Regions from separate parts of the Shewanella sp. 4_MG-2023 genome, predicted to be linked through region 1. Evidence: predicted binding sites of a transcription regulator. Region 1 holds the regulator's gene; each other region holds the start of a gene.
The links. The regulator sigma-54, encoded in region 1, starts transcription at its own class of promoters, with help from an activator protein. The targets are predictions, from matches to a motif close to GTTGGCACGNNNNTNGNNT.

Region 1 (8,102 bases):
CCAAGTCATCGGTATCCATCCCTGAGGTGGCTTGGGCTACTTTTTCTGGGGTCATAGCGCTGATGAGTGAATCTTTTAACTCTTCACCGAGTTCTTCTAGGATTTCACCCGCTTGCTCATGATCAATCAGTTGCCATAACACTTGACGAGTTTTCGGCGGTGATGATTCAAGAATTAATGCGACATCGGAGGCGGCCATGTCATGAAGCATATTTCTGACATGAACAAACATACCGCTACCTAATGCTTGTGTAAGCTGATTAAGACGTTGTTCGGTCAGTTCGCTGTCGATGACTTCAATACCCATTGGCTACTCCTGAAAAGACGATGATGAAATGTTAACTTAACTCACCGGAAAGAATGAAGAAATTTCTAATATCTGATGGCTTGATGCGCAATTCATAAATACGCTAATACTGCTTGGTGGTGTGTTGAGTATAGCTAATAAAATAATGGTAAAGGTGAGTCGCTGTGTTTCCTTGGAGATGTTACTGGGCGCAGGCGGTTAGCTTTCTTCGTCAAATTTATCGTTGATTAACTTGCATACGGCCTCAAGGGCTTTTTCTGCATCACGGCCTTGAGCTTCAACAGTAATGATTTTACCAATGCCACTTTCTAACATTAATAACCCCAATACACTGGCAGCACTGGCTTGTTTCTCACCTTGGATAAGGGTGATAGTTGCGTCAAACTCGGTAGCTAAAATTGCCAATTTAGTCGCCGCTCGCGCATGCAAGCCTAGCTTGTTACTGATGGTAATTTGCTTTGAATAGGCCACCGTTTTGGCTGGCGTTGTGGTTAGCTTATTCAATGCCAAGCTCTCTATGGCGGGCGCTGACTTTGTGCTTAGAGTTGTTGAAACGTTTAGCGAGCTGATCGGCAATATAAACCGAACGGTGCTGACCGCCAGTACAACCAATGGCAATGGTCAGGTAACTGCGGTTATTACGCTCTAAATGTGGCATCCAAGTGTCAAAAAGGTTTTCAATTTGCCAGATAAACTTATTCACCAAAGGCTGTCGCTCTAAGAACTCTTGCACGGGCGCATCTAGGCCTGTGTAGGGCCTTAACTCAAGCTCCCAGTGCGGATTCGGTAAAAAGCGCACATCAAACATAAAGTCTGCTTCAGCCGGCATGCCATGCTTAAAGCCAAATGACTCAAAATGTACCACTAATTCTTTATCAAAACTGCCTAGCAAGATTTGCCGAACATGATCGCTCAATTCGTAGATATTAGTTTGCGAGGTGTCGATATAGTGATCAACCATTTTGGCTATGGGTTCGAGTAACCGCCCCTCAAGCTTAATGGCTTCTTGTAACGAAATTTGATTCTTAGACAGTGGGTGTAATCGGCGGGTCTCACTAAAACGCTTCAGTAACACTTTATCGTTGGCGTTTAAAAAGAAACTGGTAATGCTGGTATCGTCAGACAGTAAAGCAATTTGCTCTTTGAGTACTTTGCCTTGCTCTTCGATATTACGCACATCGACGCTAATGGCGACAAGCTCGTTACTATCTTTAAGCTGTTCAAGCAGGCTGCCAATCAGTGGCAGTGGCAGGTTATCAACACAGTAATAACCTAAATCTTCAAGCACTCTCAGTGCGACTGATTTTCCTGAACCTGAACGTCCCGATACGATGACAAGTTTCATGCAGTAATAACCTGATAAAGTTCTGTAGCGTCATGACTCTTTCGAAGTCGTTTAAGTATCAATTTATCACTGAGTTTCTCTGCCATGCTAGATAATGTGCTTAGGTGTTGCTGGCACTGATCTGCAGGTACAAGAAGCGCAAATAAAATATCTACAGGTTGCTTGTCTATGGCATCAAAGGCGATTGGCTCTTCGCATTTGATTAAAATAGCAATGGGTTCTTCGATATTATCTAAGCGCCCATGTGGAATTGCTATGCCATTTCCTATACCTGTACTGCCCATTTTTTCACGCGCTATTAGACTTTCAAAAATAGCCTGTGAAGAAAGGGTTGGGTACTGGGCAGCCATTAAATTGCTGATTAATTCCAGTACCTTTTTCTTACTGCCCGGAGTGGCACAGGTAGTGCACGCCGGCTGCAGGATGGTACGAAGTTCCATCGTTAATGCTTAGTGAGTTTCTCTTTATGTTTAATTACCTGACGGTCTAGCTTATCTATCAGGGCGTCTATTGCCACATACATATCAGCGTTACGCGATACAGCAAACACTTCACCGCCTTTTAGGTGCAGTTTGGCTTCGGCAATCTGTTGTAGCTTTTGAACATCGAGCACAACGTGAACATTATTGATCTGTTCGAAGTGTCGTTCAAGCTTTGAAAATTTTGTTTGCACGTATTCCCGTAAAGATTGAGTTATTTCAATATGGTTTCCAGTCAGGTTAATTTGCATAGGTCATCCTCCAATAACAAAAGTTATAAGCTTTTGCGTTGGTTTGAGGGAGGGATGAGCATTGCCTCTCGATATTTGGCTATCGTACGTCGAGCAACGTTAATCCCTTGTTCAGCCAATAGTGTCGCCATTTTACTATCACTAAGAGGCTTTTTCGGGTTTTCTGCAGCTACGAGCTTTTTAATAAATGCGCGAATTGCTGTAGAAGAGCATTCTCCACCATCATCGGTACTTACATGGCTTGAGAAAAAATATTTTAGTTCAAAAAGTCCACGGGGGGTATGCATGTATTTTTGGGTCGTGACCCGTGAAATGGTCGACTCGTGCATTTCAACCGCTTCAGCAATATCATTGAGCACCATCGGCTTCATGGCTTCTTCACCGAACTCAAAGAAACCTTGCTGAAATTGTACGATACAGTTAGCCACTTTTAGTAAGGTTTCATTACGGCTATCGATGCTTTTGATAAACCATTTGGCTTCTTGTAAATGACCACGAATAAATTGGCTGTCAGCTTGGCTTGAACCGCCTTTGGCCATAGCTGCATATTGCTGATTAACGCCAATTTTAGGCATGTTATCGGGATTTAGCTCGACCACCCAGCGACCATTCTTTTTAAGTACAGTAACATCAGGAATGACGTACTCATCTTTAATGGGGGTAATTTGCAAGCCTGGACGTGGATTGAGCGTTTGAATAAATTCAATGGCTTCACGTAAATCATCTTCTTTAAGCTTGGTTTTACGCATCAGTAACCTAAAGTCACGACCGGCGATTAAATCAAGATGATCTTTAATCAGTAACTTAACATTATCTATGCAAGGAATTTCATTAGGGTATTGGCCTAATTGAATTAATAGACACTCACTTAAATCTCGCGCTGCAATGCCGACGGGATCGAAGTGTTGTACCCGTTTAAGTACAGCTTCAACTTCATCGAGTTCGATATCGTCAGTGCCTAAGGATTGCAAAATGTCTTCAACGCTCTGGGTGAGGTAACCGCGCTCATCAATGGCATCAATAATGGCGGTTGCAATCACCAAGTCATTTTCAGAAAAGGGAGTGAGGTTTTTTTGCCATTCAAGATGCTCATACAAGCCTTCACTGGTTTCGCCTTGAAACGGCATATCATTACCGCTCGATACTGCGCCAGAGCCAGAAGTCGGCGAGGCGGTATACACCTCATCCCATGTGGTATCCATAGGGAGTTCTTCAGGCATAGAATCTTTAGTGAGCGATTCAGTGGTATCAACCGTTGAGGTGTCTTTTTCTATGGTGACTTGGCTATTATCACTAAAATCGGTGTCAGTTTGCAGGGCGTTTTCTTTTACGGGCTCTTTGGCTTTAGTGAATTCGTCTTCAAGCTCTAATAGCGGGTTTGAATCAAGTGCTTGTTGAATTTCTTGCTGTAGCTCCAATGAGGAAAGTTGCAATAAGCGAATCGCTTGTTGCAACTGTGGGGTCATGGTTAAGTGTTGACCCATTTTGAGTTGGAGTGAGGCTTTCATGTACCGCTTGTCCCTAATTGAATTACATCATCGCGACGAACAGTGTGGGCGCTAGTTTATGATCCTAGAAAAATAGACTAGATTAAGGTTTGTTGTTGGCCGCGAATGCCATACTAAAAACTGAATAGTGCTAACTATAGCTTGAATTGTTCACCTAAGTATACCGACCTAACTTGCTGATTGACTAAGATCTCAGCAGGTGTTCCTTCAGCAATCAAGTTTCCGTGACTCACAATATATGCTCGCTCACACACATCAAGTGTTTCACGGACATTATGGTCGGTAATTAGCACCCCTAAACCACGGCTTTTAAGTTGTTGAATAATTTTCTTGATGTCGATTACTGAGATAGGATCTACCCCTGCAAAAGGTTCATCTAATAAAATAAACTTAGGATTTGCCGCTAATGCGCGTGCAATTTCAACTCGGCGACGCTCGCCTCCCGATAACGCCATACCTTGGCTATCACGGATATGAGTTATGTTAAATTCTTCTAATAAATGTTCCAGTTCTTCAATGCGCTGCTCATTTGATAAGCTTTTGCGAGTTTGAAGCACTGCCATTATATTATCGTGTACTGTGAGCTTACGAAAAATACTGGCTTCTTGAGGTAAGTAGCCAATGCCTTTTCGGGCGCGCAAATGCATTGGATCTGCGGTTAAATCATCTTCATCGATCAGAATGCGGCCCTTATCACTTTTGACTAGGCCTACGACCATATAAAAGGTGGTGGTTTTACCCGCGCCATTAGGGCCAAGTAAGCCAACAATTTGGCCGGTTTTTACCGTCAGGCTGACATCTTTTACTACCTGGCGACTTTTATAACTCTTAGCGAGATTTTCAGCGGTTAACGTAATTTGGGTCATTAGTCATTTTGCTCAGCTGCTGGGGCTGACAATGTCGCCTGCGCCTCAGCGTTAAGTGATTCAGTTACTTCGGGTGTTTCAGTTGAGTTCACAGCCTCTACAGCAGATAAATTGTTGTTTTCAATTATAGCTGGTGGCGTGTCATCACCGGGTTTAGCGCTGTCTGGTAAATGTGGTTGCTCATCTTTTTTCTTTTCAGAATCAATCAAGTCTGGGTGACTTTCTGGTTGAAAAATAGTGATAACCCGATCTTCACCAGTACCGGTGCTTTCAGCAATTAACTGCTGCTTTTCAATGTTGTAGCTAATTAGGTTACCAGTAACCTGGCTGCCAGCTTGGTCCAATTTAGCATTACCCGTTAAGGTTAAAATGCTAGTGGCAAGCTCATATTTAATTTCATCGGCACTGGCAGTACCAATACGGCCATCATCTAACTCTTGGGAAAATGTCGCAGGGTTACCTGTGGCAACCATGGTTTTTTGGGTGCCGCTTTCGGTGCCAAATGCGCGTAATTCGTCGGCATTAATGTTAATCGACCCTTGAGTCACATTAACTGGGCCATAGAAGATGACCTGATTGTTTTTTATGTCAGCTTTTTGGCTCACAGCTGCGACTTTAAGCTCTTGCTGTAAATCGCCTTCTTTTGCATAGGCGCTGGCAATACTGACTACACTGAGTAGTGAGGCAATCAAAAGTTTACTTTGCTTCATACGTTCCTTCTACTTGACTTAAAAGTTCAAGTTCTTGAGCATTTAAATCAGCATACAGGCCTAAACCTTGTATATTAAAATCTGACCCAGTAACAAAAATTTGTCTATCTGAGGTCAAAATCATGGTGTTCATATCGAGTGCCAACATGGTGGTTGTCAAAGATTGTAATGGCTCGTCGATGTTTATTGCATCAATAATAACATTATTTTCTAAAACTACTTTGCCTGTTTCATTATTCAGCTTGCCTAAATCTGCGCTTAATTGCCATTCGGCTTCACCATTTTCAGGATAAATAAGGTAGACAGGCTCAGTAAACATGGTTTCATTACTTTGCTGAAAGTGCTCCATGTATTTCGCTGAGACTCGGCTTTGCACTAAACCTTGCTCATTAAATTCAGTGGTGCGTAAGTCATTGGCGATAAAATCAGGGCGAGCAGGGGCAGGCAATTTACTTGCCTCCATCTGACTACGTTTAACTTGTACTTGCCAATAAAGGACTAAGGCTGCGCCAAAAAATCCGATAATAGCGAAGGTCACTCGGCTCATATACTCATTCCGTGGGCATTTTCAAACTTATCTTGGCTAAGTAATAGCAAATCGGTGAGTTCACGTAATGCGCCATTTCCGCCGTTAATGGTGGTGGTCATATGGCAATGTTGTTTAACATAAGGATGGCCATCAGCCACACAAACTGCAAGGCCAACCTGTTTCATCACAGGTAAGTCAACCATGTCATCACCAATATAGGCGACTTCATCTGGGCTAACGCCATAGGTATCTAACAGGCTTTGGTAAGGCACTAGTTTATCATCAACACCTTGATAAATATGAGTGACACCTAAAGCGGTCATTCTATTTTCCACAATGGCAGATTTACGCCCGGTTATCACAGCAACATGAATATTACTGGTTAAAATAGAGCGAATGCCATAACCATCACGGGTATGAAATGCTTTTAACTCTTCCCCTGCATTACTTAAATAAATACGGCCATCGGAAAATACCCCATCGACATCGCAAATAAGCAGCTTAATTTTTTTGGCTTTTTGCCAAACATCATCAGAGATTGGGCCGTAAAAACCTTGGTGCAGTGTTTCGTGTAATGACATGTTAAATGACTCCAGCTTTAACCATATCGAGCATGTTAAGTGCGCCGACTGGGCGTTGGTTCTCGTCTACGACAATTAAACCGTTAATACTTTTTTCTTCCATAATCTGTAATGCTTGCGCGGCTAAAATACCTGGGCTGATGGTAATGCAGTTGGTTGTCATTACATCGGCAATAGCGGTAGTACGCAGGTTCACTTCAGCATCGATGACGCGGCGTAAATCACCGTCAGTAAAGATCCCGACTAGCTTGTCTGCATTATCGATCACTGCAGTCATACCTAAACCTTTATTTGAGATCTCATATAGGGTTTCAGTAATGCAGAGCTCACTTTTCACCTGTGGAATATCAGCGCCTTTGTGCATTACATCGCTGACTTTAAGTAATAGTTTACGACCTAAAGATCCACCAGGGTGGGATAGGGCGAAATCATCACGGGTAAAGCCTTTCGCTTGCAATAATGCTACGGCCAAGGCGTCACCCATCACCAAGGTTGCGGTAGTGCTTGATGTTGGTGCTAGCCCTAATGGGCAGGCCTCTTCAGGCACTTCAATACATAAATGCAGTTTAGATAGCTTGGCCATATTGGATTCTGGTTTACCCGTAATCGCGATTACCGGGACCCCCATGCGCTGTATAACGGGCATTAAGGTGAGAATTTCACTGGCTTCACCAGAATTTGATATGGCTAAAATAATATCATTTTTTGCCAGAGCGCCTAAGTCGCCATGGCTTGCTTCGCCAGGGTGAACAAAAAATGCAGGCGTGCCTGTGCTGGCGAGTGTGGCAGAAATCTTATTGCCAATGTGGCCAGATTTGCCCATGCCCATGACAATGACTTTGCCTTTACATTCTAAAATGAGTTCACAGGCTTGGCCAAACTCGTCTGAGTCTACATATTGATAAAGGTTATCTAATGCTGCCTTTTCAATATCAATGACTTGACGACCCCATTGGCGCAATTGTGTTTGTTCTGTCATATGTATCTCTCTATTGTCCAAAGCGATTTCGGGTTACGCTTTGGTGAGTCACACATCTTTATGCCCCATTATTGTGATTGAAATAAGACAACTTGGTACGCAATAAAGACGATTAATAAAAGGGCTCCATGCCAGCGAGTAAGCTGCTTTTTAGCGCCACTCGATAATACCAGTACTGCTAATGCGGTGCTGGTTGCTAGTACCATGTAAAAATCTCGACCGCTTGCATTTATGTCGATTTCACCTGGGGCAATCAGCCCTGGAATGGCCAGCACTGCTAAAATATTAAAAATGTTTGAGCCAACAATATTACCAATCGCGAGGTCGTCTTCTTTTTTTAGGACGCCAGCGATGCATGCTGCTAGTTCCGGTAAACTGGTGCCAATGGCAATAATGGTCAAGCCGATGACCAGATCTGACAAGCCAAATGTCTTGGCAATGCCTACCGCGCCCGTCACCATCCAGTCTGCCGAGAGTGGCAATAACACCATACCAACAATGATCCAGATAATAGCATGTAATGTGGGTACATTTTTAGGGATCTCTG
Region 2 (8,102 bases), on a different contig from region 1:
TTACTCGCTCCATATTCGAAGCTCTGAATAATGCTTATACTCTGAGTTAATAGTGCTTAAACTACAAAACTAAATCAATATAGTCATAAAAAAGGAGTCATTTCATTATCGAAATAGGACTCCTTTTAGGCTGAAATCAGCAGGACTTTAATCCATTTCAAGCTCTTTTAGCTTGCGGGTGAGGGTATTACGCCCCCAGCCTAAACGTTTAGCGGCTTCTTGTTTATGGCCTTGAGTATGCTTTAGTGCGGTTTCAAGTAAAATTCGCTCAAAGGCAGGTTGCACTTCAGTTAATAAATCACTTTCACCGGCAGAGAGCTTTTCATCAATCCATTGGGTCAGCGCCATTTGCCAATCAGAAACACCATTAACACGCTCGCTGGCACTGATGGGATCTTTTAGCAGCTCAGGCGGTAAATCCTGAGGCAGGATTTCTTGCCCCGATGCCATCACTGTTAACCAGCGGCAGGTATTTTCAAGCTGACGCACATTACCCGGCCACGGCAGTTGCTCAAGTTTTTTAGCGGTTTCTTTAGTGAGAATTTTAGGCTCAACGCCGATTTCTTTGGCGGCAGTGGCAAGGAAATGGCTTGCTAACTGAGTAATATCCTCACGGCGCTGAGAAAGCGGTGGTAAATGTACTCTTATAACATTGAGACGATGAAATAAATCTTCACGGAAATCGCCTTTTTGCACCAATAATTCTAAGTCTTGGTGGGTTGCGGCAATAATACGTACATCAACTTGCACGGCAATGTGACCACCAACCCGATAAAATTGCCCATCAGCCAATACCCGCAATAGACGGGTTTGCACATCTAATGGCATATCACCAATTTCATCTAAGAATAGTGTGCCGCCATTGGCTTGCTCAAAGCGCCCTTGGCGCACATTAGCGGCACCGGTGAAGGCACCTTTTTCATGACCAAATAATTCAGATTCAATCAAATCTTTGGGGATTGCTGCCATGTTAAGGGCAATAAAAGGGTTTTCTTTACGGGGGCTATGTTTATGCAGCGCCCCAGCAACTAACTCTTTACCGGTACCAGACTGACCGTTAATAAGCACACTAATTGATGAGCGAGATAAACGGCCAATAGCGCGAAACACCTCCTGCATTGAAGGCGCTTCACCAATAATTTCTGGTGTTTTAAGCTTTTCTGGCTCAGCTACAGGCGGCGGTACTTGCTCTGTTGCATGGGTCAGTGCGCGCTCTACCAGCGCAATGGCTTCATCAATATCAAAAGGCTTTGGCAAATATTCAAATGCCCCTGCTTGATAGGCACTGACGGCACTATCCAGATCCGAATGAGCCGTCATGATGATCACCGGAATATGCGGATAGTGCATTTGCAAGCGATCAAGCAAGGTTAAGCCATCGGTACCCGGCATACGGATATCAGATACGATGACAATAGGCTGAGATATTTCTAAGGCTTGCCATAACGACTCTGCAGCGGCAAAACTTGCCGTTGTCAGTTTAGCTCCCGCTAAGGCTCTTTCTAAAACCCAGCGAATCGAGCTGTCGTCATCAAGGATCCAAACTTGCTCGCTTATGTTCATATCACTTCCTCTTGAGCCATCATTGGCAAATTATTGTAATGGCAAAATAATCGTAAATTCTGTTTGTCCTGGTGCCGATATACAATCAATCCGACCTCCATGTAATCGTGCAATATTATGGGCGATGGATAATCCTAATCCTGAGCCCTCCTCACGGCCGGTGACCATGGGATAAAACAAGGTATCTAATAGGTCTGCAGGGATCCCTGGGCCGTTATCGATAATCGACAATGCCAGTACCAGCTTAAAACGCTTAGTGCCTATGGTGACTTGATGCTGGGTGCGAGTGCGGATGAGTATTTCTCCGCCATTAGGATCTAATGCTTGCGCGGCATTTTGCACCACATTGAGCACCGCTTGCTGTAATTGATCAGCATCCATGTCCATATCGGGGATTGAAGGGTCATAATCTCGCTCCAAGCGGATATTGCTTGGTAGGGTTAGCTCGACTAAGCGCAGCACTTTTTGAACTATTTGATGAATATTGTGGGTTTCATGTTGAGTCGGGCGCTGAGGGCCCAATAGTTTATCAACTAAATTTCGTAGTCTATCGGCTTGCTCAATAATCAGATCGGTAAATTCTTTAAGGCTTGGGTCTTCTAGTTCCCGAGATAATAGTTGCGCCGCGCCTCTTAAGCCACCTAATGGGTTTTTAATTTCATGGGCGAGGTTACGCACTAAAAATTGTGCCGCCTGTTGCTGAGCATCTAAATTAAGTTGTTGATGAATACGATGTTGTTGATCAACTTGACGTAGTTCTAGCAGGCTGATGTTGTCTTCACTTTCCATCGGTATCAGGGTGATATCGATGATGTGGTGCACGCCATCAAGAGTAATTAACGCCGCAGTGTTGACGGTGATCCCTTGATTTGCGTTAACCGAGTCTTGGAGGAGCTCGGCTTCAACGCCCATGAACTGATATAGCTCAGGTAAACGCTGCTCTAGTAATTTATTGCTGCCAATACCAAGAAGTTGTTCAGCTGCAGCATTGGCATAACGCGGCCGTAATTCGTTATCGATAACGAATACAGCGGTAACCAAATGATTCAGCAGATTGTTCATGTCCATCAAGTGTCCTGCAAAGTAGAGTTGCACTACTATGTTGCACCAATACGGTGCGATGCGCAACTTGTTCTACACTGGCAACTTGTTAAAACAATCTCAAATTTATAATATTTATCTTTTTGATATATATCACTTTTTACTTGGCAAAGGTCGAGGCTTTGCGATTGAGAAAACAGATGCTTGGTGTAGAAATATCTTTCTTGGAGAACTTGATGCAAGGACTTTGCCGTTTTGGGTCAAAACTTTAACCACGAGATTATGTTCACCGCGATTCACTTCGGTAACATTAAAAATACTGCTTGATTGCGGCTGACCATAAAGTAAGTCGTCGATATACAGCGCCATTAAAAAGCCACTGGGTAATTCTGGTGCAGCACTGGCAACCACAGTAAAGTTGCCATTGTTATTGCGAATGGTTTCTTCTTGGGTCGGATTAACAATACGTACCCGATACTCTACTGGTTTAGCTTCTTTTGGGCTGCTGTCTGTTTCTATGACGGTGGGCGCAGCAACACTGTTTTGGGTATTTTCACTCAATTCTACTTGTTCAGCATTTTCTCGTGGTTGGTCGCTGTAATGTACATTTCCTTGTTCATCAACCCAGCGATACACGGTGGCATGACTGATAGAAAAGATAACACTGCATAAAATAAGAGTTATTAATAAGGTTAAACGCATTTGGGGTTCCTTCACCTTCAGCTTTAAACTTTATAATATTAGCCTCTTTTGAATCAAAGATCAGTATTAACTGCTGATTAACATAGGCTAATTACTTGTACTCGCAGCAATATTCGCTAATTTCATGGGTACGAATTTTAAAGGTGACTTTCGCATCAAGTGTAAACAGTTGACCTGCTGGAACGGTTTGCCATTCACTCTTGTTGGGTAATAGCACCTCAAATGAACCTGAAGTCACATTCATGATTTCAGCGACAGCAGTGTCAAAGATGTATTCGCCCGGCAACACTACTCCGAGAGTCTGCTGGCTTCCGTCATTAAAATGAATGGTACGACTGATGACTTTACCTTCAAAATAAACATTGGCTTGCTTGGCTACGTTAACGTGATTAATGACGGTCATATTATTCTCTGTTGATTAATTATTGAGAGAAAATATATAGTCGATTTAAGTGAGTTAAAAGTGAAATTAAGTCATGTGCTGTTTTGCGGCTAAGTATATTTAGCCAATAAAAAACCCGCCATAAGCGGGTTTTTTGGTTCTCAAAATTTGAAATCGTTAACTAATCAAAACGATTACTTAGCGCTACGGTTATGACGCTTACGCTCGTTTTCAGTTAAGTAACGCTTACGAACACGGATGTTATCAGGAGTTACTTCTACTAATTCGTCATCATCGATGAACTCAAGCGCTTGCTCAAGGGTCATTTCGATATGCGGAGTCAGTACTTGTGCTTCATCAGTACCTGATGCACGCATGTTTGTAAGTTGCTTACCTTTCAAACAGTTAACTGTTAAATCGTTTGCACGAGCGTGTAAACCAACAACTTGACCTTCATATACTTCAGCAGCATGGCCGATGAATAGACGACCACGTTCTTGTAAACCGAACAATGCGAAAGTCAGTGCTTTACCAGTAGCGTTTGAAATCAATACACCACGAGCACGTTGACCAATGTCACCGCCTTTCACTGGACCGTAATGGTCGAATGAATGGTAGATAAGACCAGTACCAGAAGTCGCTGTCATGAATTCAGTTTGGAAACCGATTAAGCCACGGCTAGGAATGATAAAGTCGATACGTACACGACCTTTACCGTCTAGCTGCATGTCTTTCATGTCACCTTTACGTGTACCTAATTTTTCAATTACAGCACCTTGATGTTCTTCTTCAACATCAACGGTTAAGGTTTCAAATGGCTCGCACATTTCACCGTCAATTTCTTTAACGATTACTTCTGGACGTGATACCGCTAGCTCGTAACCTTCACGACGCATGTTTTCAATTAGGATACCTAAGTGTAATTCACCACGGCCTGAAACACGGAAACGATCTGGAGATTCAGTTTCTTCAACACGTAATGCAACGTTATGAATTAGCTCTTGCTCTAAACGCTCAAGGATATTACGTGAAGTAACATACTTACCTTCTTTACCAGCAAACGGAGAAGTGTTTACTTGGAAAGTCATGGTTAGCGTTGGTTCGTCAACAGAAAGAGCAGGCAAGGCTTCAACAGCGCCTGGAGCACAAATAGTGTCAGAAATTTTTAGCTCACCAAGACCGGTAATTGCAACGATGTCGCCAGCGTTAGCTTCAGCAACTTCGTGACGGTCAAGACCCATGTAACCTAATACTTGGCCAACTTTACCGTTACGTGTCTTACCGTCTGCACCAACAATAGTTACTTGTTGGTTAGGCTTAACGCTACCACGTTTAACACGACCAATACCGATAACACCTACGTATGAGTTGTAATCGATTTGAGAAATTTGCATTTGACATTCACCTTCAGCATCAGCATCAGGGAAAGAAACCTTTTCAACAATTGCTTGGAATAAAGGTGTCATGTCTTCGCTAGTTTCGTCTGGATCAAGGGTCGCGAAACCATTTAATGCAGAAGCATAAACGATAGGGAAATCTAACTGTTCGTCAGTTGCACCTAAGTTGTCGAATAAATCGAATACTTGGTCAATAACCCAATCAGGACGAGCGCCTGGACGGTCAATCTTGTTGATTACAACAATTGGCTTAAGGCCTTGAGCAAACGCTTTTTTAGTTACGAAGCGAGTTTGTGGCATTGGGCCATCAACTGCATCAACTAAAAGTAATACTGAATCTACCATAGATAGAACACGTTCAACTTCACCACCGAAATCGGCGTGACCAGGAGTGTCTACGATATTAATACGGTAGTCGTTCCATTTGATGGCGGTATTTTTAGCCAAAATGGTGATACCACGTTCTTTTTCAAGATCGTTAGAATCCATTACACGTTCTGCGGCTTCGCCTCGACTTTCAAGGGTGCCTGACTGTGCCAAAAGCTTGTCTACCAAGGTCGTTTTGCCATGGTCGACGTGAGCAATAATGGCGATGTTACGTAAATTCTCTAACACGGATAAAACCTCTATACCATCAAACAAATAAATAGGAGTTTATAGCGGCATTAAGTTTAGCCACCATAAAAAAGCGTGCCATTCTACTCCACGAGACGCTTTGCGGATAGGATTATTTTTGTACACTTTGTGATTAGCTAAAAAATAACCATCAATTTTGGCATTTATAGCATCATATAATAGTAACGATTCAGAAATGTGACAAACAATCAGCGCAGTGTTTTTAGCCGCGCACCAAAATAGAAGTTGAACCATAATAGTGCGTGCGCTTGCACTAAAATGATGCAAAATTGTGTTTTCGATAATTGGCTATTAAGTCAAATATATAAAAATCATATACTTATTTAGTTGGCATGGTAATAGCTTTAAGATTGTCAATTATGTGATATTTCGACACATACGCGTCTTTAATGTCGTAGTATAGTGGTGAACTTGAATTATAAAAGGGAATACCCTTACTCTACCGGAGGCTTAAGAATGTCAGCTGAATCTGTTTTAACGCAACTTAAAGAATTGGAAGTTAAGTTTGTTGATTTACGCTTTACCGATACCAGAGGTAAAGAACAACACGTTTCTATCCCATCTCATCAGGTTGATGAAGATTTTTTTGAAGACGGCAAAATGTTCGATGGTTCGTCTATTACGGGTTGGAAAGGCATTAACGAATCTGACATGGTACTTATGCCAGATGCGAGCACGTTTGTTCTTGACCCTTTCACAGAAGAAACAACTGCACTAATCCGTTGTGACATCTTAGAGCCAGGCACAATGACAGGTTACAACCGTGACCCACGTTCTATTGCTAAAAAAGCTGAAGAATACTTAACGTCTACTGGTATTGCTGACACAGTATTAATTGGTCCAGAGCCAGAGTTCTTCTTATTTGACGATGTTAAGTTTGGTGCTGACATGTCAGGTTGTTTTGCTAAAGTTGATGCAAAAGAAGCGGCATGGAACTCAGGTACTGGCTATGAAGATGGTAACACTGGTCACCGTCCATTCGTTAAAGGTGGTTACTTCCCAGTAGCACCAGTTGATTCATCACAAGACTTACGTAGTGCTATGTGTTTAGTACTTGAAGAAATGGGTCAAGTTGTTGAAGCGCATCACCATGAAGTTGCTACAGCCGGTCAAAACGAAATCGCGACACGCTTTAACACGCTAACTGCTAAAGCTGATGAAGTTCAGATCCTTAAGTATGTTGTGCATAACATGGCACACGCATACGGTAAAACAGCGACATTTATGCCTAAGCCAGTAATGGGCGATAACGGTAGTGGTATGCACGTTCACCAATCTTTAGCTAAAGATGGCGTTAACTTATTCGCAGGCGACAAGTACGCTGGTTTAAGTGAAACTGCTCTTTACTACATTGGTGGCATCATCAAGCATGCTAAAGCGTTGAATGCATTTACTAACCCAAGCACAAACTCTTACAAGCGTCTTGTGCCACATTTCGAAGCGCCTGTCATGCTTGCATACTCTGCACGTAACCGTAGTGCTTCTATCCGTATCCCAGTGGTACCAAGCCCTAAAGGTCGTCGTATTGAAACACGTTTCCCTGATCCACATGCAAACCCATATTTAGGTTTTGCTGCGCTATTAATGGCAGGTCTAGACGGTATCCAAAACAAGATTCACCCAGGTGAAGCTATGGATAAAGATTTATACGACTTACCAGCAGAAGAAGCGGCTGAGATCCCACAAGTTGCGACTTCACTAGAAGATGCACTTGCAAGCTTAGATGCGGACCGTGAGTTCTTAGTTAAAGGTGAAGTATTCACTAATGACTTTATCGATTCATATATTGCTATCAAGCAAGGTGAAGCAGAGCGTGTTGCACGTACTACTCACCCAGTTGAATTTGAACTTTACTACTCACTATAAGACGTCTTTATAGACCGCTTTTATAGTAGTAAATAACAGTTAGTAAAAAGCCCTTACTGGTTTCCAGTAAGGGCTTTTTTGATCTTTGCATATTCATAAAACGGCAGGGTGGATGGATATTTAGCAAAGTGGCTGTTTGATTTTTCTACAATCTATTTTACAAATTCAATGTGTTTGTCGGTATATTAAATGAACAAATAGATGCTAACTTGTTAATCATGACCAAATTGGCAATAAATGGATTTTACTACATATACTTAAATACACGCTTTTAATTATTAGTCGCGCATGATTAATAGCAAATGATTGCAAAATAAGGACTCATGATGATAACCAATATCAAACGTCTCTGGCTGCAAGTGCTAACTGTATGGATAGCATTGTTGCTATTACCCTTTTCGGCAGTAGCAATTGAATGGCCGCAAGATGTTGAAACGAAACTCGGCACCTTAGTGGTTTATCAGCCGCAGCCAGAATCGTTAGATGGCAATATCTTGATGAGCCGCGCTGCGATG
Region 3 (8,102 bases), on a different contig from region 1:
TGATGATTACGGACAAACTAATTTGCTGGGGCAGCAATTGCAGCAAGGCATGTTGACTGCATTTCATGCCAATGAATTTAATCTTGTTGATATGAATGTGGCTAGTTCACTTCGCGCCACTGCGGAGGGTGAGTTTATTTTAAGCCGCGACTGGAAGCAGCTTGCCACAGATTTAGCGGTATCCCATGTGGTCGTAGCCACCATGGGCACTACCTCAGAGGGGGTGGTGGTCAATGCCAGAATTGTCAATACTAGCAATAATCGAGTAGTGTCAGCGGTACAAACCTTTGTTAAAACCCACAGCCTGCCAGGCTATTTAACACCTGCCAATAAGGTGATTTCAAAAGACGGCATCTTGTATCGAAACGAGCATGCAGGTATGGCAAGCGTGACTATTTTAGGAGATAACCAATGAAGGCAATACTGTTTGCAGCCCTGACAGCAGCACTCACCTTGTCCGGGTGTGCGGTAAACGACAAGTATGTGCAATGGGAAACCGAGGCGCCTAAACAATTTCCTAAACTAACCGCTATTGGTTATGCGCCGTTAACAACGCAACCGGCAACAGAGCAATCTCACAAGGTGTTAATGGCGATGCAAGCGTCTAAAATTGCCGCTTATCGTGAACTGGCTGAGCAAGTGTATGGCCAGCAGATTGATGCCAGTAGCCAGGTCGATGATTGGTTGCTGAATAAGCAAACCGTTACCGCCAGTGTCTCGGGCATGATTAAAGGCGCTAAAGTGGTCAAAAGCTATCCGGCTGGTGATATGTATGTGACTGAGTTAGAACTGGATTTTTCACAGGTATGGAGCCTATATCAGCAGCAAAATAGGCCTAGAACGATTAAGCATGTGACTTACTTTTAGTTAAATTTAATTATTTAAATCCAGTCATTTAAATCCAGTCATTTAAATTAACTTAACTGAAGAACAAAAAAAACCGCTCTTTGAGCGGTTTTTTGGTTTTTAAAACACAATCTAGCAACTCGCAGGGCAGTTAATTACCGCCTCGATTATGCTTTAAGGTTTTGCCCTAAAGAGGAAATCGTTGAAGTTCGGCCTTTGTCATTATAGGTCAGGCTTGATGCATTACGGCTCATTTGCAGCGCTTGAGAGAAGCGATTAAGGCTGGCTATATTAAGCTCAATTAAGCTGGCATTTTGACTATTGATGGCCTTGCACTCGTCTAGAATCGCTTTGGCTTCTTCGACTTTAACAATGAGTTCTGGCTCAGCGTTTAATAATGCTTTTTCTGGGTGAGAGGCTAACTTTTCATCATTAAGTTTGAGGTTGTTTAGGCAGTCAACCTTGTCTTTTGCCAGTGACAGTAGTTTATCTGCGTCACGTTCAGTAAGGGCTAATTTTTCTTCAGATACAAGTAATTTCAGCGACGACAAGGTGTCGTGCTGAAAAGATAACAGCTGTAGTAATTCAGTCATAAGTTACTCTTTATTAAAACCCACATTACCCGTTAAGTAATGTGTGGCCGATAATATCAAGAGTAACGATGAGGTTACTCTTGGTCGAAATTTAATCCGTCAAGATCAGCTTCAAAGCTAGCAATGTTAGCAGCTAACTTTTCAGGATCGACTTTGTAGCGACCTTCTGAAATTGCTAATTTAATTGCATCAACTTTGCTTTGGTCAACTTCTGGTAAAGATGCCATATTACTCTGCACTCCCTGCAGCTGCTGCGCTTGTGCAGTAATACTGACCGAATCCGTTTTTACTGGGGCAGCCGTGGTCTTAGCCGCTGAGTCAGCTGTTTGCGTTGTTGCTCCTGCGTCGCGATTGGTGCGCAACTGAGCATGAGAAGCTGTTTTTAGATGGTTAATATCAATTGCCATGTGAGGCTCCAGCGTAATGTTAGGGTTTTCCAAACAGGTTATCGGCCTTGTCAGAAAAAACTTTAGAATATTTTACATTCTAACTTCAACTTCGCCAACGCCTGTGACAATGACATCTAATCGCCTGTTAGAATTGCTATTTCTGACTCTAATAGCATCGCCAATATTACCATCTCTTAGTGCTTCTCCGGCAGTTTTTATTTCAAATGCGTTTGTTTTAGCATAAATAGATACCGAATCTCCTTTGCAAACAAAGCATAAATTATTGTTTAGCAAAGGCGCTTTAGCTGACACACGCCTTTTTGAGCGGGTACCGAGTAATTGTGAGATCTCAGAAAAAAACTGCCCGCGGATACTGTGTTGGTCAACATAGTTAATTGCCACATTATCTGCTGTGATTAACTCACCTTTTTCAATAATTCCCAATGCTGTCACCACTGGATACATAACCTCAACTTTAACCGAGATAAACATTTGCCATGGGTAGTCATAGTCAGGGCTGATACAGCTAATTTTGACTGTGTTGGTGCGGCTAATTTCGCGGTCACTGGCCATTTCAACACTAATGGGTGGCAAACATCTTGGCGGTGTTAATCGGCCATCAAGATTTTGCGGGCTAATGTTGATCACCGCATTGGGCTTTTTAGCAATTTTTTTTGCTACTACCTCTTTAGCTAATTCAGTAATGGTCGATAGAGAGTAAGTTATGGTGGCATCTTCACTGGCGTTAACCGGTAAAGATAAAAAAATAATGATCAATAGTAGAATGTTTTTCTTCATAATATTCTAACTAGCTTGATTGGCCAGGTTACCTCTAAACTTCAATTTTAATTAGCAATGATAAGGCTAAACATTCTCAATGTTATCTTTGTCAGAAGTTTGACTTTTTTCATTGAAATCGTCGCTTAAATGCGATGTGACCACAATCAAGCAAAAACTATGCCTATAGCTAAATTTAAGCGCTAAACCAGCAAATTGGCATAAATTACTGTGTTACAATTTGCGAAAATGGTTTTACTGTCGCTTTAAAACACTGATTAACAGTGAACTCTAATAATAAATCCCACTAGGGAAAGCATTCATAAAACAAGGCAGGGTTATGTCGAGCATTCTTGATTCAGTTAATAAACGTACCCAACTGGTAGGCCAAAATAGACTGGAGTTACTGCTTTTTAAACTTAATGGTCGCCAACGTTTCGGTATCAACGTTTTTAAAGTAAAAGAAGTATTACAGTGTCCTCCACTGACAAAGTTACCCCGTTTAAGCCCAATGATTAAAGGCATTGCTCACATTCGGGGCTCGACTATTTCAGTGATTGATTTAAGTGCGGCAACTGGTGGCCGTCCGTTGGCATCGACTGAAAATTGCTTCATCATTATTGCTGAGTATAACCGCAGTATTCAGGGCTTTTTGGTTAGCTCAGTAGAGCGCATTATTAATATGAATTGGGAATCAATTATGCCACCGCCACAAGGGGCTGGGCGCAACTCTTATTTAACTGCAGTAACCGAAATCGAAGGTGAATTGGTTGAGATTTTAGATGTTGAAAAAATTCTTGATGAAATATCACCAGTAAAAACGGAATTAAGCCAAGCTGCCAGTGATGCTATTACCATTGATAAAGAGCAGCATTACCATATTATGGTGATTGATGACTCTGCAGTTGCTCGTAAGCAAATTATCCGTTCATTATCGTCATTGAACCTGCAAATTGACACCGCTATTGATGGTAAAGATGCCTTAGAGAAATTAAAAGCGATTGCCACTGAGATGGATAATGTTGCCGATGAAATTCCACTGATTATTTCAGACATTGAAATGCCAGAAATGGATGGCTATACCTTAACGGCGGAAATTCGCGACGATCCAAAACTTAAAGATATTAAAGTGGTGCTGCATACTTCATTAAGTGGCGTGTTTAATCAGGCCATGGTTGAAAAGGTCGGCGCAAACGACTTTATCGCTAAGTTTAATCCCGATGAGTTAGCGTCAGCGGTCAACAAACATCTCATTTTATAATAATTCAATCGAAAACCTAGGGCTGATGATTCACCATAGGTTGTAGATTTCACGTTTGTTACCAAGCGCTCGGTAACCAAACAAAGCGGCGGCTTTAGATTGCAAACAATGTAAAGCGCCTCTTTAAAATAGGATGTAAAAGTGCCGAACAAATCACTTGCTGAAGCAGAATATAATCAGTTTAAGCTTTTTTTAGAGCAACACAGTGGCATTGTATTAGGTGACAACAAGCAATATTTAGTAAAAAGTCGCTTAGCGCCTTTAATGGGCAAGCATGATTTGCCCTCATTATCGGAAGTGGTTAAGCGCTCAATGAAGCCAATGGAGCGGCATTTACGGGCGGAAGTGATTGACGCTATGACCACAAATGAAACTCTGTGGTTTAGAGACAAATACCCGTTTGAATTACTTCATGATGCTTTATTACCTGAATATAGCCGCTTAGGTCGGCCGTTAAAAATATGGTCAGCCGCTTGCTCGTCAGGGCAGGAGCCCTATTCATTGGCAATGACTATTTTAGAGTATCAGCAGCGTAAGCCGGGGGCATTGCCTGGTAGCGCGACGATCCAAGCCACCGATTTATCACCTTCAATGCTAGCGCGTTGTAAAAAGGCCGAATATGACAGCTTAGCCTTAGCCCGTGGGCTATCAGATGAGCGAAAGCGACAATTTTTTGATCCAATGCCGTCAGGTCATATGAAAGTGAAAGATAATGTTCAGCGGTTAGTGAATTTTAGAAGTCATAACCTGCTTGAAAGTTATAGCTTATTGGGTAAGTTCGATATTATCTTTTGTCGTAATGTGTTGATTTATTTTTCTCCAGAGGCAAAAGCTAAAATTTTGCGGCAATTTGCTGCCGCCCTTAATCCCAATGGGATTTTATTTTTAGGGGCGTCAGAATCTATCTCAGGTTTAAGTGATGAATTTACGATGGTGCGTTGTAACCCAGGGATTTACTATCAAAAGAAAAATATATTGTAAGTTTATGAATTAATATGTTTTTAGTTAATAAAATGCCGACTTACGTCGGCATTTTTCATTTTTATCCTTTCTCATCTTAAAACCGCAATATTTTGGCATAAGGTTTGCTTTGTTAGTGACAGTTAGCTGATGGAGGCAATTTTATGGCGATTAATTTTGAAAATGGTTTAGGGGTACATCAATACTCGTTGGGCATACGTGCTCAAAGGGCTGAAGTGCTATCTAGTAATATCGCCAATGCCAATACCCCGGGTTACAAAGCTCGTGATGTAGACTTTGCCTCTGCCATGAATAGCGCCCGCTCTCATCAGCAAGGGCTGCAAATGAGTCAAACAACTGACAAGCACTTTGACCTTAAAGCGTTAAGCCAAGAGCATGTGCAGTTTCGGGTGCCAAATCAGCCAGACACAGGTGACGGTAATACGGTGGATATGCAAGAAGAGCAATCTGCATTTATGCAAAACTCTTTGGAATATCAAATGTCACTGGGCTTTCTTGAAAGTAAGTTTTCTGGCATGCGTAAAGCCATTAGAGGTGATTAATTATGAGTCTTTTTAATATTTTTAATGTGTCAGGCTCGGGTATGTCTGCGCAATCGGTGCGCTTAAATACCACCGCCAGTAATATTGCTAATGCCAACACAGTATCAAGCAGTGTCGGTGAGACCTATAGAGCTCGTCATCCTATTTTTGAGGCTGAAATGGCCAAAGCCAGTCATCAGCAAAATAGTTCTCATAGTGTCAGTGTTAAAGGCGTTGTAGAAAGCGATAAACCGTTATTAAAAGAATTCTCACCTAATCATCCAATGGCTGATAACGATGGGTTTATTTATAAACCCAATGTCAATGTGATGGAAGAAATGGCCGATATGATTTCTGCTTCTCGGTCATATCAAATGAATGTTCAAGTGGCTGATGCCGCCAAATCAATGTTGCAGCAAACGCTTCGTATGGGTAAGTAATATGAATTTAGTTGGAGGTAAACAATGAGCCTCGTTAATCCTTACAGTAGTCAGTCATTACCGCAGTTGCAGACGTCTACCACGGCTTCCACCGTCTCCACTAATTCAGTGGCGACAAACTCACAAACTACACAGGTATCAGACAGTAGCTTTTTAGATAGCCTAACTGCTGCGCAATCAGCTAGCACCACCGAAACTGGTGAAGCTAAAAGCCAAGAGCTAACCCAATCGGATTTCTTTGCGCTTTTGAGTCAACAGCTGTCAATGCAGGACCCGTTTAAACCTGTTGAAAACGATCAGATGATCGCACAAATGGCGTCCTTCGCGACCGTTGATGGTATTGCCAACTTAAATGCTGAAATTTTGAATTTGAACAGTGTGATGAGCTCAAGTCAGGCATTACAAGCCTCGGGCTTAGTGGGGCAAAAGGTGCTCATTCCATCAGATATTGGCCATGTCTCAGAAGAAAACCCAGTCATTAACGGTGTCATTAGTACGCCACAGCCAATCGATACCATTACCGTCACCATTGAAGACGAGTCAGGCCAAGTGATTAAAACCTTTGAGGTTGATGGCTCTGCAGGCGGCAACATTGATGTCAGCTGGGATGGCCTTGATAAAGATGGCGAACCCGTAGAAGAAGGCATGTATGCCATTAAAGCTAACGGTAAAGTTGATGGCAACGCCGAAGATTTAGCGGTTTCAACTTATGCCCATGTCACTAGTGTGTCTTTAGGCAGTGTCGCCAGCGGTCCGATCCTTAACCTCAGAGGCCTAGGTGGTATTCAATTGTCTGATGTACTGGCAGTGGCAGAAAGTTAATAACACAAACAATAATAAGCTGCCAGAAATCTGGCAGCCACACAGAACCTAATTTAAAGCGCTAAGAGGTGATTTATGTCGTTTAATATTGCATTGAGTGGTATCGCAGCTGCTCAAAAAGATCTCAACACCACGGCTAATAACATTGCCAACGTCAATACCATTGGTTTTAAAGAGTCTCGCGCTGAATTTGCCGATGTTTATGCTAATTCAATTTTTTCAAATGGTAATACCGCAGTGGGCGGCGGCGCAACCACAACTCACGTAGCGCAACAGTTTCAGCAAGGTAGCTTACTGTTTACCAACAACTCCTTAGATATGGCTATTAGTGGCGGTGGTTTCTTTGTTACTTCATCTGAAGCGGGCAGCCAAGATCATGCATTCACCCGTGCAGGTGCATTTAAAGTAAACTCAGAAAGTTTTATGACAGATTCAGCCGGTAACTATTTACAGGGTTTCCCTGTGGATGCTGATGGTAATTCGACTTCAGTGAGTTTAACCACCACCCAACCGATTAAAATCCCCGATACTGCAGGTAGCCCAGTGAAAACCGGTAACGTTGGTTTTCAAATGAACCTCAATGTTGGTGATGAAGAACTTGATCCAGCAAACTTTGATCCAGATGACGCAGATACTTACAATAACTCAACCTCAGTAACGATTTATGATTCACTTGGTGAGGCTCATATCTTGACCACTTATTTTGTTAAACCAGAAGGTGGTTCCCATACTGGTGAGAATAACTGGGTTGCCTTTTATGCTGTTGATGGCAAGCAAGTGGATATTGATGCGCCAACGGGTGGTTCATTCCCAACAGATACTACTGGTGATGGTATTGCTGATTCAACTGGTACCGCTGAAAACGCATCCGGCTGGAAAGGCTCAGTACTTACATTTAATGATGCCGGAACTTATACAGGATCTGATCCAGCGGTAGTGTCTACGGTTGAACTAGGTAGTAATGGCGCAGGTGTTATCGGCACCGGCGCTGACGGCTCGCAAAAGGTGAACATCGATTTTAATAATCCTACTCAATACGCCTCACCGTTTGAAGTGACAGAGTTAACCCAAGATGGCACCACAGTCGGGCGCTTAACCAATGTCGGTGTCGGCGATGACGGTTTAGTAACAGCCAGTTACAGTAACGGTTCAACCGTGCCATTAGCTCGGGTAGCATTAGTACGCTTTTCTAATGAGCAAGGCTTAACTCAAGTAGGTAATACCTCTTGGAAAGCCAGCTTAGACTCAGGCCCAGCACTAGCAGGTGAGGCCAATAGCGGCACTTTTGGTAGTATTCGCTCGTCAGCACTTGAGCAATCAAATGTTGATTTAACCACCGAGCTGGTGGATTTGATTTCAGCTCAACGTAACTTCCAAGCCAACTCACGTACCCTTGAAGTGAACAATACCCTTAACCAAACGGTATTGCAGATCCGCTAATTAATCTCGCGCTTTAGTAAACTCGCGCTTTA
Region 4 (8,102 bases), on a different contig from region 1:
ATTGCTATTCGATGGTCAGTTAACTCAGCTCGATAGACAGTCTTTTACTGGTGAATTACACACTAATTTAGCCTCATCAAGCTCAGAAGAGCAGGTTAAAAAACAGCTACGTCAATTTCGAAACTTCCAAATGGTACGTATCGCTTGGCGAGACTTTTTAAATTATTGCGATGTTGAAGATTCACTACTGGATTTATCTAACTTAGCTGAAGCGTTGGTGATAGGTGCTCGCGATTGGCTCTACACTAAAATGTGTCAGCAAATCGGCACCCCAACAGATGAAGAGGGCAATCCACAGCCGTTACTTATTCTCGGTATGGGTAAGCTTGGTGGTCGAGAACTGAACTTTTCCTCTGATATCGATTTGATTTTTACCTTTCCTGAACATGGTGAAACCATCGGTGGTCGCCGCGCTCAAGCTAACCAGCAATTTTTTATCAAAATGGGTCAACGACTGATCAGTTTATTAGATCAAATCACCGTTGATGGCTTTGTGTTTCGGGTCGATATGCGCCTGCGTCCATACGGTGAAAGTGGCCCGTTAGTGGTCAGTTTCAGTGGTCTTGAAGATTACTATCAAGAGCAAGGTCGTGATTGGGAGCGTTACGCCATGGTTAAGGCGCGAGTACTCGGGCCTTGGACGCAATATAGTGATGACTTACATGACTTATTAAGGCCTTTTATTTATCGTCGCTATATCGATTTTTCAGCCATTGATTCGCTACGGAAAATGAAACGACTTATTGCACAAGAAGTTAGACGCAGACAGCTCACAGACAACATAAAGCTGGGAGCTGGCGGGATCCGCGAAGTTGAATTCGTGGTGCAAAGTTTTCAGCTGATACGTGGCGGACGAGAACCTTCACTGCGACAGCAAAGTTTGTTTGGCGCAATTGATACCTTATATAACTTAGGTCAGTTAGAGTACTTGGCCGTTGATGAGCTAAAACACAGCTACATTTTACTGCGCCGAGTTGAAAACCTACTTCAAGCCCTTGATGATAAGCAAACCCAAACATTGCCCGATAATGCCACTGATTGGCAGCGACTATGCTATGCCATGGGCGAGAGCGATGAGCACAGCTTGCGGGAAAAAATTGCCAATGCCATGGGCAACATTCATCGCCACTTTAAAGATACTGTCGGTGGCGAAGATGAACAGGACTCAAGCGAGCATTGGACTTGCCAGTTATGGCAAATTCATGATCAGGAAAATGCCTTAGCGTTACTTGAAGAGCATGATGTTGAAGATGATAGTTTATGGCCAAGCTTAGATGACTGGCGCAGCAATGTATTAAAACGCTCAATAGGCCCCAGGGGACGTGAAACTCTTGAAAAATTAATGCCTAAATTGTTGGATGAATTATTAGAGCAACCAGTCCCGAGCGTGGCATTAAAAGCGGTATCAGGGGTGTTAGATAAAATTTTAACCCGTACCACTTATCTTGAATTATTGTGTGAGAACCCCGGCGCCCGTCAGCAGCTCATTAGCCTTTGTTGTGCTAGCCCCTGGATTGCCGAAGAGTTAGCGAATTTTCCGATGTTACTGGATGAACTCATCGATCCGGCTCAGCTTTACGATACCACCCCGCTGGATGACTACCCAAGTGAGTTAAGGCAGTACCTATTGCGCGTTCCAGAAGATGACATGGAACAACAGATGGAAGCGTTGCGCCAGTTTAAGCTGTCACAACAGTTAAAAATTGCCGCCGCTGATATTACTGGCGTGCTACCTGTGATGGAGGTGAGCGATCACTTAAGCTACCTTGCAGAAGCCATCATTGAGCAAGTGGTATTACAAGCCTGGCATCAAATTTCCTCAAGGCACGGCATACCTGCAGGTACAAGCTCTGAGAAAATGGGCTTTGCTATTATTGGTTATGGAAAATTAGGTGGCATTGAGCTGGGATATGGCTCTGACTTAGATCTGGTTTTTTTACATAACCATCAAGGCGCAGGCGCTACAGATGGTAAAAGACCGATTGATAATGGCCATTTTTATTTAAAACTTGCGCAGCGCATTGTGCATTTATTTGCTACCCGAACCACCTCAGGTGAGCTCTATGAAGTGGATATGCGCTTAAGACCTTCTGGCGCTTCAGGCTTATTGGTTAGCGAGATTGAACAGTATCGCGAATACCAGCGAGATGAGGCCTGGACATGGGAGCATCAAGCTTTGGTGCGCTCACGTTTTGTTTATGGCGATCATCGCTTAGCGGCACGTTTTAGTGAAATTCGCACAGAGGTGCTATCGCATCAGCGCCAGCTTCCTGAACTTGCGAAACAAGTTCGCGATATGCGCATTAAAATGCGCCAGCATTTATTGAAAGCATCAAACGGTAAGTTCGATTTAAAACAGAGTGCGGGTGGCATTGCCGATATTGAGTTTATGGCCCAGTATTTAGTGTTAGCCTACGCTAACAAAAATAAAGAGTTGTCCATATGGTCTGATAATGTGCGCATTTTTCAGCTATTAGCCGAGCTTGAGATTTTACCTGTGATGACTGCTCAATACCTGACTCAAACCTACTGTTGGCTACGGGATGAAAGTCATCGCCTGACTCTTCAGCGCGCTAAAGGCGAAATCGATGCAGATAAAGCCAATAACAAGGTCAGCGAAATTATTAATATTTATCAGCACATTTTAGGTGAAGAGCTTTAACGTCTTGTCTAAAACCGTAGATTTTTGGTTTTGTTAGGATAACGGTGCGGGAAAATAGTGACCTGCACCGTTTTATATAAATTAAAAGCGGTGCAGCACGGCATTCACACACTGATTCAATTTGATACACCATCTTCATATAAAATTTGTCTTTCTCAGGACTAACTCACAGTCTTGTTACTGCATTATTTTACACTGATTGTTTTGAGCCACCTTAAGCGCGCATTCGTATTGATTGCTTTGTCTATTAGGTGTTTAGTGAACAGGTTTTCTTTGTAAGGATGTAGTGATGAAAAATGCCATTGATATATATGAAGCGCTAAAAGTATTTAATAAGATAACCGACATGGGGCAAAAGCTGGCCGCTGCAGATGGCGACAACTCTAGCTATGAACTATGTGGCTTAAATGCGCAAACAGGCTTTGATGGCTACACAATTATTCTTAGTGACGGCCGAACCTCTTTAACGATTTATTTCCATAATAAATATCAATTTGATTACCCAGATAATGCTGCGTTTGATAATTTTATGGCGCGTTTTGCTGAGGTGATGAAGTACTCAGTATAAACAGCACTATGTCATCAAAAAAATTTTGCGCTTTAGTTGCGCTTTGCTGCACGCTAAAGCTTACCTAAGTGCAATTAATGTTATTTTCTGTAGTTAATTCTCAAAGCTGTTAACTCGCACCATTTAACAGCTAGCGTTACAAATTAGCAGTGAGCTAATTATATACATTTAAATTTTTAAACTTGTGCAAAGGCGTAAGAAAGCTGCCCACGGCTGGATATTTTGGTTTTTTTGAACATATTCTGAATATGCATTTTTACTGTATTAATCGATATGCCTAAATTGGCAGCGATTTCATCATTGGTTAAGCCTTGGCATATCAGGGTTAATACCTGCTGCTCTTTCTTGGTCGTTAATGACAGTAATTCATTCTGGCGTTGGGTATTGGGTTGTCGTTTCTTTGATTGAATATAACGTGACATGGCATCGTGGCTGAAATAAAGCTTATTAGCATTAATGCTTTTAAGGGCTTCAATAATGTCAACTTCAGTTGCGGCCAATGGGAGTGCGCCATGGAATCCATTAGAGATAAGTAAAGTTTCACACTCAGTATCTAGTTGAGGGCAAAAGACTAAATGCTTACCTGTTGTAAGAATATCAGCTGAAATTAAATAGGCGTGTTTATGAGGGGCTTCTACGTGTTTATGAGGGGCTTCTAAATAGTGAATAAGAAATTTTGGCCTTTTATCGGCAGCTTTACAGGCATAGTTTAGTGAGTCATAGAAGGCGGTTTCAATATTGAGTAATCCTGAGATTTTAGATACTTGCAGGGCCTGTGGTTCTGGAAGTTGTTTAAAAATCACATCTGAAAAAATCATTTCGGCTACATCCCTGTTATTTGGGCTACTATTGAAAATCCGTTCAATAGCAAATTTATATATTAAAGACAGGCTCTTTTACTAATAGCCGATACATTAAACTATTAAGTTTTACTTTTAAAGCGAAAAGCTCGGAATTGGCCTGCAACTTATGTAAAAGAAATGTTATTTGTTGTTTTAATAAAGTTGGTTTAGTATATGTCGAAAATTAATAATAAAGGAAACTGATTGGTATGAATAACAAAGGAAATGGGGTTACTTTTATTGGCCCTGATACTTCATTGGATGGAGATATGACTGTACAGGGACCTGCTTTGGTTGCCGGTAAAGTTAAAGGTGTTATTCGTTCAACAGACCAAGTTAAAATTGAAGTTGGTGGCGAAATTGACGGTGAGCTTTTTTGTCAAGAATTAAGAGTTTGTGGTGAATTTAAAGGTAAATTACATTGCAACAGTTTAGTGATTGTAAGCTCTGGTGTAGTTGAAGGTGATGTATCTAGCCATAAAATGGAAATTTATGATGGTGGTCAATTTTTAGGTGCCAGAACCAAGGGCCCTGAAGAAGGCGTATTACCCCAAGCAACTGTTGAAGATAAGCCAGAAGCACAAGTCACAGAAGCCTATGCTTTCCCAAAGACTGAAGCGCCTGTTGCAGAGGCGCCGATAGCTCAAGCTGCAAATAAGGGACATTTTAACAATCTTAAGCCAGAGCCTGTAGTAAAAACTACCGTAGCGGTTCAGGTGAAAACAGATGTTAATAAAGCCGAACCTAAGAAAGTCGATGTTAAGGCTGAACCTGCACCTGCCACAACTCAGATTAAACCACAGACTCTTGCAGAAATTAATTCACAGACCAGTGGTAGTAGCGCTGCAACTGCAAATTCTCGAGTAGAGCCTCAAGTAAATACAGATGCTCATAATAACCCGAAGCCAGTTGCAGAACCTAAGCCTAAGTCAAAACTTGAGATTAAGCCGCAACCGAATCCTCAAGCTCAACTTGCTGCAGCAGAAGCGGCGAGAAAGGCTCAAGAGAAATCATCAGGTTCAGGTGCTAAGCTATTTGTCGCGGCTATCGCTGTTGCTGCAATTGCTGGCGCGGTTTATAAAAAAGATGAATTGACTCAATTGATTGAATCAAAGTCTGTTACAGCTTCAGTGGTGAAACCGGCAACGACGGTTATTGATATTGAACCACAGCAAATACAGCCAGCAGAAAACCAAATTGAACTTGCTAAGGCAGATGAAGTACTTGAGCCTTCAGTTAGTGTTGCGCTTACCACTGATATTGACGAGTCTGAAATTGTGACTACTGCAAATGATGCGCCTGACTCGGCAATTGAAATGCAAGCAACAGCATCAGCTGAAACAGAAGCAGAACTTGAAGTGACAGAAACTGCTTTAGCTGATGAAACTGAAGACTTGCTTGCCAGTGTGAATGAGGCTGTTGTAGCAGTTGAAGATGAAGTGGTCAGTCAGCCTCAAGTTGATAGCTTAATGGCAGATCTACTCGCTGAAGAGACGACTGATGAGGTTGCAAGTTCAGCAGAAGCAACTGACACGGTTGGCAGCTTATAAATTTTTAAAAGCTAATCTGCAAATAAAAAGGCCTTCATTAGAAGGTCTTTTTATTTATGCTTTCTTTAATGTGTTTATTTTTATATCAGTAACATCCCCCCCTTCCGCACAGCTTTTCTTTGTTCATTTTGACACTTTTTTAACTGCGTAATTCTTATTATCAAGTATTCAAATAGTTATAAACGCTTCGCTCTAATGTTGTGCGCGCCAAATTAAAGTTGCACCTTATTAGTGCATGAAAAGACTTTTTTATTTAACTTATATTTTAAAATGCTATACGAATCATGGTTTTACATGATTGGCCTGATGATTGAATTGTATTTGTAAACAAATTTATAACAATCACACTTTTGGAGGTCGAGATGAAACTCGTCAGCGCTATCATCAAGCCATTTAAATTGGATGATGTCCGTGAAGCTATTGCAAGCATGGGCATTGAAGGAATGACTGTTACCGAAGTAAAAGGTTTCGGTCGTCAAAAAGGTCACACTGAGCTATATCGTGGCGCAGAATACCAAGTCGACTTTCTTCCTAAAGTGAAGTTGGAAATTGCTACTAAAGCAGAAAACTTAGATATGTTAATTGAAGCCATTACGACAGCGGCTCATACCGGCAAGATTGGCGATGGCAAAATTTTTGTTACTGATCTTGAGCAAGCTATCCGTATCCGTACGGGTGAGCTAGATAACGAAGCACTATAAGGGGAATGTAATGGAAGAGTTAGCAACGTTAGGCACAACCGTCACCGAATTACGTTTCGCATTAGATACGTTTTATTTTCTAATATCAGGTGCGTTTGTCATGTGGATGGCAGCAGGTTTTGCAATGCTTGAGGCGGGCTTAGTTCGTTCAAAAAATACCACAGAAATTTTAACTAAAAATGTATGTTTATATTCAATCGCCTGTGTGATGTTCCTGTTAGTGGGTTACAACATCATGTATGTCGATAACACTGAAGGTGGCTGGTTACCATCATTTGGTTCATTAATTGGCTCACAAGCCGCTGATGCAGATCATGCGCTGGAGTCTGACTTCTTCTTCCAAGTTGTATTTGTTGCAACGGCAATGTCAATTGTGTCAGGTGCAGTTGCAGAGCGAATGAAGCTTTGGTCTTTCTTAATCTTTGCAGTGGTATTAACCGCGGTTATCTACCCAATTGAAGGTTACTGGACTTGGGGCGGTGGCTTCCTTTCTGCTGCTGGTTTCGTTGACTTCGCTGGTAGTGGTATTGTACATATGGCCGGTGCAGCAGCAGCTATCTCAGGAGTACTATTACTGGGTGCTCGTAAAGGTAAGTATGGCCCAAATGGTGAAGTTCATCCTATCCCAGGTTCAAACTTACCAATGGCGACATTAGGTATGTTTATCTTATGGATGGGTTGGTTTGGCTTTAACGGTGGTTCACAATTATTAGTCTCAGACGCAGAAAATGCTTCAGCAGTGGCTAAGATTTTTGTAAACACTAACTCAGCAGCCGCTTTCGGTGCAGTTTCAGCATTATTAGTTTGTAAAGTTGTCTGGGGTAAGGCTGACCTAACCATGATTTTAAATGGTGCATTAGCGGGCTTAGTGGCTATTACAGCAGACCCATTATCACCTTCACTATTAATGTCAGGTGTCATTGGTATCGTCGCTGGTGGTGTGGTTATCTTCTCAATTGTTGCCTTTGACCGCATTAAAATTGATGACCCAGTAGGTGCAATCTCTGTACATGGTGTTGCCGGTTTCCTAGGTCTAATGCTAGTACCATTATCAAATGCTGATGCAAACTTTGGTGCTCAGTTATATGGCGCAGCAGTTATCTTTGCTTGGGTATTCTCAGCTTCATTCGTAGTATGGTTTATCCTTAAAGCGACAGTGGGTATCCGTGTTACTGAAGAAGAAGAGTACAACGGTATGGATGCATCTGACTGTGGTGTTGATGCTTACCCAGAGTTTGTTTCAATCAAATCAGCTGGATAATAGATTGCTTTAAACACTGAGCATGTTAAAACTAAAAGCAGAACCTTAGGGTTCTGCTTTTTTGTGACTCTTAAAAAGTGAACAAGTGTGACGAGTGAATAAGTGCAATGAGGTTTAACATGGTTAATTACTTTCAAGTATTGATGATTGCTTTACTTATCAGTATCAGCTTTTTCGCCACTGCGGGAAAAGTGGTTGTGAGAAAGACATCTGAACCATTTGACGCTTTTGCAATACGAAATCAAGTTCAGCAGGACTATCAATGGCAGCAAATGCTCAAAATGCAGCAGCAAATTAATATTTTACAAGCTCTGCCGAATGGCTGTTTGGTATTCGCTGCGCCATACCGTTATTTTAATTGCGCCGGTAATTCCTACCGACCATACACCTATCAAAACCAAGAGGTGTTTATTCAAATTGACCCGCCAGTTGCCAAGTAATAATGAAATTCAAATATTCGCCACTGGCTTAAGCTTTTTACATTCATCTTTTGTAACTTTTTCAAAATCGCAATTCTG

Region 2: glnA (glutamate--ammonia ligase) is a predicted target of sigma-54. The motif match lies at 6,048-6,066, and genes of this name have one in related genera.
Region 3: flgA (flagellar basal body P-ring formation chaperone FlgA) is a predicted target of sigma-54. The motif match lies at 2,775-2,793, and genes of this name have one in related genera.
Region 4: Q4546_RS16395 (P-II family nitrogen regulator) is a predicted target of sigma-54. The motif match lies at 5,920-5,938, and genes of this name have one in related genera.

What each region holds. Positions count from the first base shown of each region.
Region 1 is NZ_JAUORL010000027.1:2,540-10,641, forward strand. Features, by position in the region: gene mgtE (magnesium transporter) at 1-307, opposite strand, end outside; gene Q4546_RS14390 (HPr family phosphocarrier protein) at 506-778, opposite strand; gene rapZ (RNase adapter RapZ) at 804-1,652, opposite strand; gene ptsN (PTS IIA-like nitrogen regulatory protein PtsN) at 1,649-2,092, opposite strand; gene hpf (ribosome hibernation promoting factor) at 2,095-2,382, opposite strand; gene Q4546_RS14410 (RNA polymerase factor sigma-54) at 2,406-3,890, opposite strand; gene lptB (LPS export ABC transporter ATP-binding protein) at 4,025-4,756, opposite strand; gene lptA (lipopolysaccharide transport periplasmic protein LptA) at 4,756-5,466, opposite strand; gene lptC (LPS export ABC transporter periplasmic protein LptC) at 5,453-6,013, opposite strand; gene kdsC (3-deoxy-manno-octulosonate-8-phosphatase KdsC) at 6,010-6,576, opposite strand; gene Q4546_RS14435 (KpsF/GutQ family sugar-phosphate isomerase) at 6,578-7,555, opposite strand; gene Q4546_RS14440 (calcium/sodium antiporter) at 7,624-8,102, opposite strand, start outside.
Region 2 is NZ_JAUORL010000025.1:27,407-35,508, reverse strand. Features, by position in the region: gene glnG (nitrogen regulation protein NR(I)) at 148-1,563, opposite strand; gene glnL (nitrogen regulation protein NR(II)) at 1,594-2,631, opposite strand; gene Q4546_RS13970 (DUF4124 domain-containing protein) at 2,758-3,306, opposite strand; gene Q4546_RS13965 (pyrimidine/purine nucleoside phosphorylase) at 3,398-3,709, opposite strand; gene typA (translational GTPase TypA) at 3,883-5,700, opposite strand; gene glnA (glutamate--ammonia ligase) at 6,178-7,587, shown strand; gene Q4546_RS13950 (carbohydrate-binding family V/XII) at 7,911-8,102, shown strand, end outside.
Region 3 is NZ_JAUORL010000011.1:28,765-36,866, forward strand. Features, by position in the region: gene Q4546_RS08015 (FlgO family outer membrane protein) at 1-415, shown strand, start outside; gene Q4546_RS08020 (LPP20 family lipoprotein) at 412-867, shown strand; gene Q4546_RS08025 (flagella synthesis protein FlgN) at 1,014-1,439, opposite strand; gene flgM (flagellar biosynthesis anti-sigma factor FlgM) at 1,514-1,846, opposite strand; gene flgA (flagellar basal body P-ring formation chaperone FlgA) at 1,919-2,626, opposite strand; gene Q4546_RS08040 (chemotaxis protein CheV) at 2,946-3,866, shown strand; gene Q4546_RS08045 (protein-glutamate O-methyltransferase CheR) at 4,008-4,847, shown strand; gene flgB (flagellar basal body rod protein FlgB) at 4,991-5,389, shown strand; gene flgC (flagellar basal body rod protein FlgC) at 5,392-5,808, shown strand; gene flgD (flagellar hook assembly protein FlgD) at 5,833-6,630, shown strand; gene flgE (flagellar hook protein FlgE) at 6,706-8,070, shown strand.
Region 4 is NZ_JAUORL010000035.1:14,030-22,131, reverse strand. Features, by position in the region: gene glnE (bifunctional [glutamate--ammonia ligase]-adenylyl-L-tyrosine phosphorylase/[glutamate--ammonia-ligase] adenylyltransferase) at 1-2,662, shown strand, start outside; gene Q4546_RS16410 (DUF3081 family protein) at 2,952-3,230, shown strand; gene Q4546_RS16405 (response regulator transcription factor) at 3,407-4,048, opposite strand; gene Q4546_RS16400 (polymer-forming cytoskeletal protein) at 4,282-5,622, shown strand; gene Q4546_RS16395 (P-II family nitrogen regulator) at 5,985-6,323, shown strand; gene Q4546_RS16390 (ammonium transporter) at 6,334-7,584, shown strand; gene Q4546_RS16385 (hypothetical protein) at 7,704-8,024, shown strand.